2 regions of the Rhodococcus sp. NPDC003383 genome follow, and region 1 is predicted to be linked to the other one. Evidence: riboswitches for the same ligand, from Rfam matches in the RefSeq annotation. Region 1 holds a riboswitch; the other holds the start of a gene.
The links. Region 1 has a riboswitch for thiamine pyrophosphate ahead of thiO (glycine oxidase ThiO). Riboswitches for the same ligand answer to the same signal wherever they lie in the genome.
Positions count from the first base shown of each region.

Region 2: it holds a riboswitch for thiamine pyrophosphate, as region 1 does, so the genes downstream of both, thiC (phosphomethylpyrimidine synthase ThiC) here and thiO (glycine oxidase ThiO) in region 1, are expected to answer to the same signal.

Region 1 is NZ_JBSFRG010000002.1:69,002-72,994, forward strand. It holds gene ACWDTS_RS02245 (NUDIX hydrolase) at 1-786, shown strand, start outside; gene thiE (thiamine phosphate synthase) at 791-1,480, opposite strand; TPP riboswitch at 1,507-1,621, shown strand; gene thiO (glycine oxidase ThiO) at 1,619-2,680, shown strand; gene thiS (sulfur carrier protein ThiS) at 2,680-2,895, shown strand; gene thiG (thiazole synthase) at 2,888-3,673, shown strand; gene ACWDTS_RS02270 (ABC transporter ATP-binding protein) at 3,750-3,993, shown strand, end outside.
Region 2 is NZ_JBSFRG010000010.1:89,485-93,477, forward strand. It holds gene ACWDTS_RS11565 (PHA/PHB synthase family protein) at 1-1,475, opposite strand, end outside; gene ACWDTS_RS11570 (hypothetical protein) at 1,522-1,686, shown strand; TPP riboswitch at 1,804-1,913, shown strand; gene thiC (phosphomethylpyrimidine synthase ThiC) at 1,912-3,642, shown strand; gene ACWDTS_RS11580 (MDR family MFS transporter) at 3,771-3,993, shown strand, end outside.

The sequences.
Region 1 (3,993 bases):
GGTGCGGCCGGGCTGTTGTTGCGTGCGCCTCTGCCCGACGGCCGGCCCGCGGTGCTGCTGCAACACCGCGCCGCGTGGAGTCACCAGGGCGGAACCTGGGCGCTGCCCGGCGGCGCCCGCGACAGCCACGAAAGCACCGTCGACGCCGCGGTACGCGAAGCGCACGAGGAGACCGGCATCGACGTGTCGGTGGTTGCGGTCCGAACCGAGCGCGTCACCGCCGGGGTCGTCGGCGGCTGGACCTACACGACCGTCGTCGCCGACGCCGGGATCCCGCTGGCCACCGTCCCCAACGGCGAGAGCACCGAACTGCGATGGGTGCCGGAGGTCGAGGTCGAGGCGATGGCGCTGCACGCGGGGTTCGCCGCGTCCTGGCCGACGCTGCGCACCCGCGTGGTCCGGGTCCTGCTCGACACCGCGAACGTGCTCGGCTCCCGCCCGACCGGCTGGTGGCGCGACCGGCCGGGAGCGACCGGGGCACTGCTGAACGAACTGGCGGCGGTGCTGCCCCGGACCCTCGAACTGCCCGACGGCGGGTTCGGCTGGGTGACGCAGATCGAGGCCGTGCTCGAAGGCCAGGCCCGGGATGCGATCGTCGAGGACGCCCGCATCCCGGTGCACGCCGCCACCGGAAGCGGGGACGACGAACTGGCCCGCCTCGCCGGGGCGACCGCCACCCTCACGTCGGAGGTGACGGTGGTCGTGACCGCCGACCGCGGGCTACGGGAGCGCCTGCCCGATTCGGTGATCGCGTTGTCGCCCTCGACCGTCCTCGACTGGCTGTAGACGGTTACGCAGGTAGACCGGCCTTCAGCGCAGCGGCCGCGGCACGCGGATCGGCGGCCTTCGTGATCGCCCGAACCACCGCGACACGGGTGGCGCCGGCGGCGACCACCTCGGGCAGTCGCTCGATGTCGATCCCGCCGATCGCGAACCACGGACGGGTCGGATGCGACTGAGCGACCTCCCGGATGACCTCCAGACCCGCCGCGGTGCGGCCCGGCTTGGTCGGGGTGTCCCACACCGGGCCGGACGCGAAGTAGTCGACACCCTCCTCGATCTCGGCGAGGGACGCCTGTGCGCGGCTGCCCGTGGATCGGCCGATGACGATGTCCGGACCCAGGATGTTGCGGGCGTGGGCGACCGGCAGATCCCCCTGACCCAGATGCAGGATGTCCGCGCCCGCCGCCAGTGCGATGTCGGCGCGGTCGTTGACGGCGAGCAGTGCGCCGTGGCGCCGGCACGCGTCGGCGAGGATCTCGAGCGCGGCCAGTTCGTCGCGTGCCTCGAGGCGGCCGAACTTCTTCTCGCCCGCCGAGTCCTTGTCACGCAACTGGATGATGTCGACTCCGCCGGCGAGGGCTTCCTCCGCGAATCGAGCCAGGTCGCCGGTGTCCCGGCGGGCGTCGGTGCACAGGTACAGACGCGCGTCCGCGAGTCGTTCCCGAGGTGAAGGATGGTTGCCACGATAGGAAGTCACAGCCCAGACGGTAACCTCTGAGGGAGAGATGACAACACGGGAGTCCCGGGGAACGCGGGGCTGAGAGGGGGCCTGCCGGCCCCGACCGTTATGACCTGACCCGGATCATGCCGGCGCAGGGAGTGAGGTGGACGCAGGATGGGAACGGTAGCCGTCGTCGGTGGCGGTGTCATCGGGTTGTCGATCGCGTGGCGCGCGGCGAGCGCCGGCTGGGACGTGACAGTGCACGACCCGACCCCCGGAGCGGGCGCATCCTGGGTCGCCGGTGGCATGCTCGCGCCGCTGTCGGAGGGCTGGCCCGGCGAGGAACACGTCCTGGAACTGGGCGCGGCGTCACTCGCGCGCTGGCCGGAGTTCGGGGACCGGTTGCAGCGCGCGACCGGGTGTGACCTGTTCACTTCGGACGGGTCCCTCACTGTCGCGCTGGATGCCGCCGACGCCGCCGACCTGCGCACCGTCGCGGAATGGGTGCAGGCGCAGGGCCACGAGATGCGGGTGCTCACCCGTGCCGAGATCCGGGAGCTCGAGCCGTCGCTCGGCCCGCGGATCCGTCTCGGGTTGCTCGCCCCGACGGAACTGGCCGTGGACAACAGGATCCTCGTCGACGCCCTGCATCGCGCCTGCGTCGAGGCCGGGGTGCGGTTCGTCGCGACCGCGGTCGATTCGCTCGACGCGCTGCCCGCGGACCGGGTGGTGCTCGCGGCGGGTTCGGCGTCGGCCCGGTTGTGGCCGGGCCTTCCGGTGCGGCCCGTCAAGGGCGAGATCCTGCGGTTGCGGGCCCGGCCCGGTGTCACCCCCGCCCCGAGCCGCACCATCCGCGGCAGTGTGCACGGCCGGCCGGCCTATCTGGTGCCGCGCGGCGACGGTCTCGTCGTCGGCGCCACCCAGTACGAGGCCGACGACACGCAGGTGACGGTCGCCGGGGTGCGGGACCTCATCGCCGATGCGGAAGCGCTGCTGCCGGCGATCGGCGAGTACGAGCTGTACGAGGCGACGGCGGGACTGCGGCCGATGAGCCCGGACAACCTGCCGTTGATCGGGCGGCTGTCCGAACGGGTCGTCGCCGCGACCGGGCACGGACGCAACGGGGTCCTGTTCACCCCGATCACCGCGGACGCCGTGCTCGCCGAACTCGCCGACGATCCGCTCGCCGAAGCGAAAAACGCCGACCCGCAAAGATTTTCGAAGGAAGGGCTGTGATGACGAACCCGATCTCGGTGGGGATCACCGTCAACGGTGAGGACCACTACTTCGCCGAGGCGCCGACGGTCGCCGAACTGCTGGTGCAGCTGGGGCTGCCGGAGAAGGGCATCGCGATCGCCGTCGACGGCGCGGTGTTCCCGCGCGGGCGGTGGTCCGAACCGGTCGGAAAGGGCTGGCAGATCGAGATTCTCACGGCGGTCCAGGGTGGCTGAGCTCCGTGACCCGGCACACGACCTGCCGCAGCTGACCATCGCCGGACGCACCTTCGCGTCGCGGTTGATCACCGGCACCGGCGGCGCCGCGAATCTCGCGGTGCTCGAGGAAGCGCTCGTCGCCTCGGGTACCGAACTGACCACCGTCGCCATGCGACGCGTCGACGCCGCCTCCGGCACCGGGGTGCTCGACCTGCTGCGCCGCCTCGACATCACCCCGCTCCCGAACACCGCGGGCTGCCGCGGCGCGAAGGAAGCGGTGCTCACCGCGCAACTGGGCCGCGAGGCCCTCGAAACCGATTGGGTCAAGCTCGAGGTCATCGCCGACGAACGCACCCTGCTGCCCGACGCCATCGAATTGGTCTCGGCGGCAGAGCAACTCGTCGACGACGGGTTCGTGGTCCTGCCGTACACGACGGACGATCCGGTCCTCGCGAAGCGCCTCGAGGACGTCGGATGCGCGGCGGTGATGCCGCTCGGCTCGCCGATCGGCACCGGACTGGGCATCGCCAATCCGCACCACATCGAGATGATCGTCGAAGCCGCCGGTGTCCCGGTGGTGCTCGACGCGGGCATCGGCACCGCGTCCGACGCCGCCCTCGCGATGGAACTGGGCTGCGACGCGGTGCTGCTCGCGACCGCGGTGACCCGGGCCAAGGACCCGGCTCTCATGGCGTCGGCGATGCGGCACGCCGTCGAGGCAGGTTTCCGGGCCCGGCACGCCGGACGGATCCCGAAGCGGTTCTGGGCGCAGGCGTCCTCGCCGCTCGAACCCTAGGGCCGGTGTCGGATCCGGCGGCTGCTCGTCGGGCGTGTCCCTGCACATTCCGGATGGATCGGGCAGGGTAGGGGTCATGATCGAAGTGACGGGACTGACCAAGACCTTCGGATCGACGACGGCAGTCGACGACGTGACGTTCACGGTCCGGCCCGGCATCGTCACCGGCTTCCTCGGTCCGAACGGTGCCGGTAAGACCACGACGATGCGGCTGATCCTCGGTCTCGACCGGCCCACTGCCGGCACCGCCCTGATCGGCGGGCGACCCTACCGGGAGTTGCAGCGGCCGCTGCGCACCGTCGGGGCGCTGCTCGACGCGA
Region 2 (3,993 bases), on a different contig from region 1:
TAGTGGGCCTTGGGGTTGCCGGGCGGGTTGACCAGGCTGGCGATGTGCCCGGAGAAGCTGAGCACGAACTCGGTGTCGCCGCCGAGCAATTGGGTGGTGCGGTAGCAGCTGCGCCACGCGGTCAGGTGATCGGCGATGGCACCGGAGACGAAGGTGGGCACGGTGATCGACTTCAGGTCCACCGGCGTGTCCAGCACGGTGAGCCCGCCCGGCTCGACGAGCAGATTGTCGCGGAAGATGTCGAGGAACTGACCGTGCAGGGCGCCGGGCAGGTTGGTGCCGTCGGCGTTCCAGGCGAGGATGTCGAACGCCGGCGGGGTGCGTCCCATCAGGTAGTTGTTGACGACGTAGTTGAACACCAGATCGTTCGGACGCATCCAGGTGAACGCCGAGCCCATGTCCCGGGCGCTGATCAGGCCCTTGCGGCGCGAGCGGCCCTTCGCGAACCGGACCAGCGCGGGGCGCGCGAACGCGCCGAGCAAGGCCGGGTTACCGAAGTCGAGCATCGTCACCGCGTACGCCATGCTGTGCACCCGGTCATCGCCCTGAGCGGCGAGATGGTTGAGCGCCGTAGTGGCGAGGATGCCGCCGGCGCAGAACCCGATCAGGTTCACGTCGTCGCTGCCGGTGATCTCCCGCACCTCGTCGATCGCCCGGAGTATCCGCGCGGCGTAGGTGTCCATGTCCCAGTCGCCCTGCTCGGCGCTGGGATTGCGCCACGACAGCATGAAGGTCTGCAGGCCCCGGCCGACGTTGTACTCGACGAAGCTGCGTCCCGGCCGCAGGTCCAGGAAGTAGTACCGGCCGATCGGTGGCGGCACCACCAGCACCGGCCGGCTGCGCACCGTGGTCGTGGTGGGGGTGTACTGGATCACCTCGGCGACCGGGTCGCGGGAGACCACCGCTCCCGGGGTCACCGCGAGGTCCTTACCGACGGTGAAGGCGTCGCGCGGCACCATCGACGGCATGCCCCGGTTCTCGATCACATCGGTGACGAAATGCTTGGTGCCGCGCACCAGACTGAGTCCGGCGGTGTCGAACGCTTCCTTCAGTGCCGCGGGGTTGGTCCACAGGTAGTTCGTCGGGGCCAGAGCCGCGGTGAGGATGTCGGCTGCGAATTTGGCCTCGGCCGCCCGGCGCGCGTCGATCGCGCGGCCGACGTCGTCGACCACGCCGTCGACGGCGCCCGTGGCCGCCAGGTAGGTCTGTTCGAGGCGGTGGTAGGCCGGGTGTGTATCCCATGCCGGGTCGGCGAACCGGCGATCGCCCTTGGCCGGGGCCACCGTCGACCGGCCGACGGCGATCTTCGCCAGTTCCTTGCCGAACGCGGCGCTGTGCCGGGCCACTGTCCGTCCGTGGCCGAACACATCGGCCAGGGCGCCGAGGGCCATCCCGAGCCCAGGGGGTGCGACGTCCTCGCCACCGCCGATCGATTCCTCGACGTCGTCCCTGATCACGGGTCGTGTCTGGGTCATCGCGGGTCTCCCTTCGACACCTGAATTGTCGCACCGCATAGGTGCCGTGGCGGCCGACGATATCGAATTGCATTACAAGACAGCACATTCAAGCAGTATGTATCTCGACGCGGAGGAGCTCGGCGCGACGTTCCGGACGACGGAAGCAGCGGTGTACGAATGGATATCGACAGCATCAGGGTGCGATCTCGGCGATGCCCAATCCGCGTGACCACGAAACATCCATCGTGACCACGAAACATCCATCACAGCAACGCAAGTCCCTGAAGGCGCACCGTCGGTGCGGACCCTGGTGGGATACCCGGGCCGGCAACGGTGTTAGTGTCGGTGCCGTCCACACGGGAGCCCTATTGCAGGGGCTGAGATCGGGCTGACGCAGCCTGCGACCGTCGAACCTGTCCGGGTAATGCCGGCGAAGGAAGTAGGCACAGTTCCGATGAGCGCATCGAACCCCCATGCCCTGACCCATGTCCACGACGAGGAACACGACCTCCACGTTCCCGTCACGGAAATCCGCTTGGAGAACTCCCCGGGCGGGGTCCCGAACCCGCCACTGCGGGTCTACCGCACCGAGGGTCCCGGCAGCGACCCGGAGGTCGGGCTCCCGCCGGCACGGGCCTCCTGGATCGCCGCTCGCGGCGACGTCGAGCAGTACCCGGGCCGGGAACGGGATCTGCTCGACGACGGTCGCTCGGCCGCCCGGCGTGGTGAGGCGTCCCGGGAGTGGAAAGGCCCCCGCCGCGTCCCGGTGCGGGCGAAGGCGGGCCGGACGGTCACGCAGATGCACTACGCCAGGGCCGGGATCATCACCCAGGAGATGCGGTTCGTGGCATTGCGGGAGAACTGCGATGTGGAACTGGTACGCACCGAACTGGCGGCGGGGCGGGCGATCATCCCGGCCAACATCAACCATCCCGAGTCCGAGCCGATGATCATCGGCAGGGCGTTCCTGGTGAAGATCAACGCCAACATCGGCAACTCGGCGGTGACCGGCTCCATCGCCGAGGAGGTGGACAAGATGCGCTGGGCCACCCGCTGGGGCGCGGACACCGTGATGGACCTGTCCACCGGCGAGGACATCCACACCACCCGGGAGTGGATCATCCGCAACTCCCCGGTGCCGATCGGCACGGTGCCGATCTACCAGGCCCTGGAGAAGGTCAACGGGCAGGCGGAGGCGTTGACCTGGGAGATTTTCCGCGACACCGTGATCGAGCAGTGCGAACAGGGCGTGGACTACATGACCATCCATGCCGGGGTACTGCTGCGCTACGTGCCGCTGACCGCCGAGCGGGTCACCGGCATCGTCTCCCGGGGCGGGTCGATCATGGCCGGGTGGTGCCTGGCCCACCACGAGGAGAATTTCCTCTACACCCACTTCGACGAGCTCTGCGAGATCTTCGCCCGCTACGACGTCGCTTTCTCCCTCGGTGACGGGCTGCGGCCCGGGTCGATCGCCGACGCCAACGACGCCGCCCAGTTCGCCGAGCTGGACACCCTCGCCGAGCTGACCGCCCGCGCCTGGGCCCACGACGTGCAGGTCATGGTGGAGGGGCCCGGCCACGTCCCGCTGCACCTGGTGCGGGAGAACGTGGAGCGGCAGCAGAAGCTGTGTCACGGCGCGCCCTTCTACACCCTGGGCCCGCTGGTGACCGACATCGCCCCGGGCTACGACCACATCACCTCCGCGATCGGGGCCGCCGAGATCGCCCGCTACGGCACGGCGATGCTGTGCTACGTCACGCCGAAGGAGCATCTGGGACTGCCGAACCGGGACGACGTGAAGACCGGGGTGATCACGTACAAGATCGCCGCCCACGCCGCGGACCTCGCCAAGGGTCATCCCGGTGCCGCCGAGCGTGACGACGCGTTGTCGAAGGCGCGTTTCGAGTTCCGGTGGCGGGACCAGTTCGCTCTGTCCCTGGATCCGGAGACCGCCGAGGAGTTCCACGACGAGACGCTGCCGGCCGAACCGGCCAAGACCGCGCACTTCTGCTCGATGTGCGGGCCGAAGTTCTGCTCCATGCGCATCTCCCAGGACATCCGGGACCGGTTCGGTGATGCCACCGAGCAGGCGGTCGTCGCCGGGATGCAGCACAAATCCGCCGAGTTCCGGGCCGCCGGCGGCACGGTCTACCTCGAGACACCCGCCGTCCCGTCCCCCTGAGGGTTCGCCGGCGGAACGGGACGGCGGCAGGGTCGGGTCGGCGAGCACGCCGGGCGTGTCCGGCGAGGTCACGCCGCTGACGACAGGTGGTACTTGCCGACGGGCCGGGCCGGGCACAGAGTGGAACGGTGACGGGCACCGACCGCGACCGTGCCGACCCGGCCGCATCGGTCGCGTTCACGCACCGCGAGATCCTCTCCATCCTCAGCGGATTGATGCTGGGGATGTTCCTGGCCGCCCTCGATCAGACCGTCGTCGCCACCGCGATCCGGACGATCGCCGACGACCTGAACGGCTATGCGCTGCAGGCGTGGGTCACCACGGCGTATCTCGTCACCGCGACGATCACGA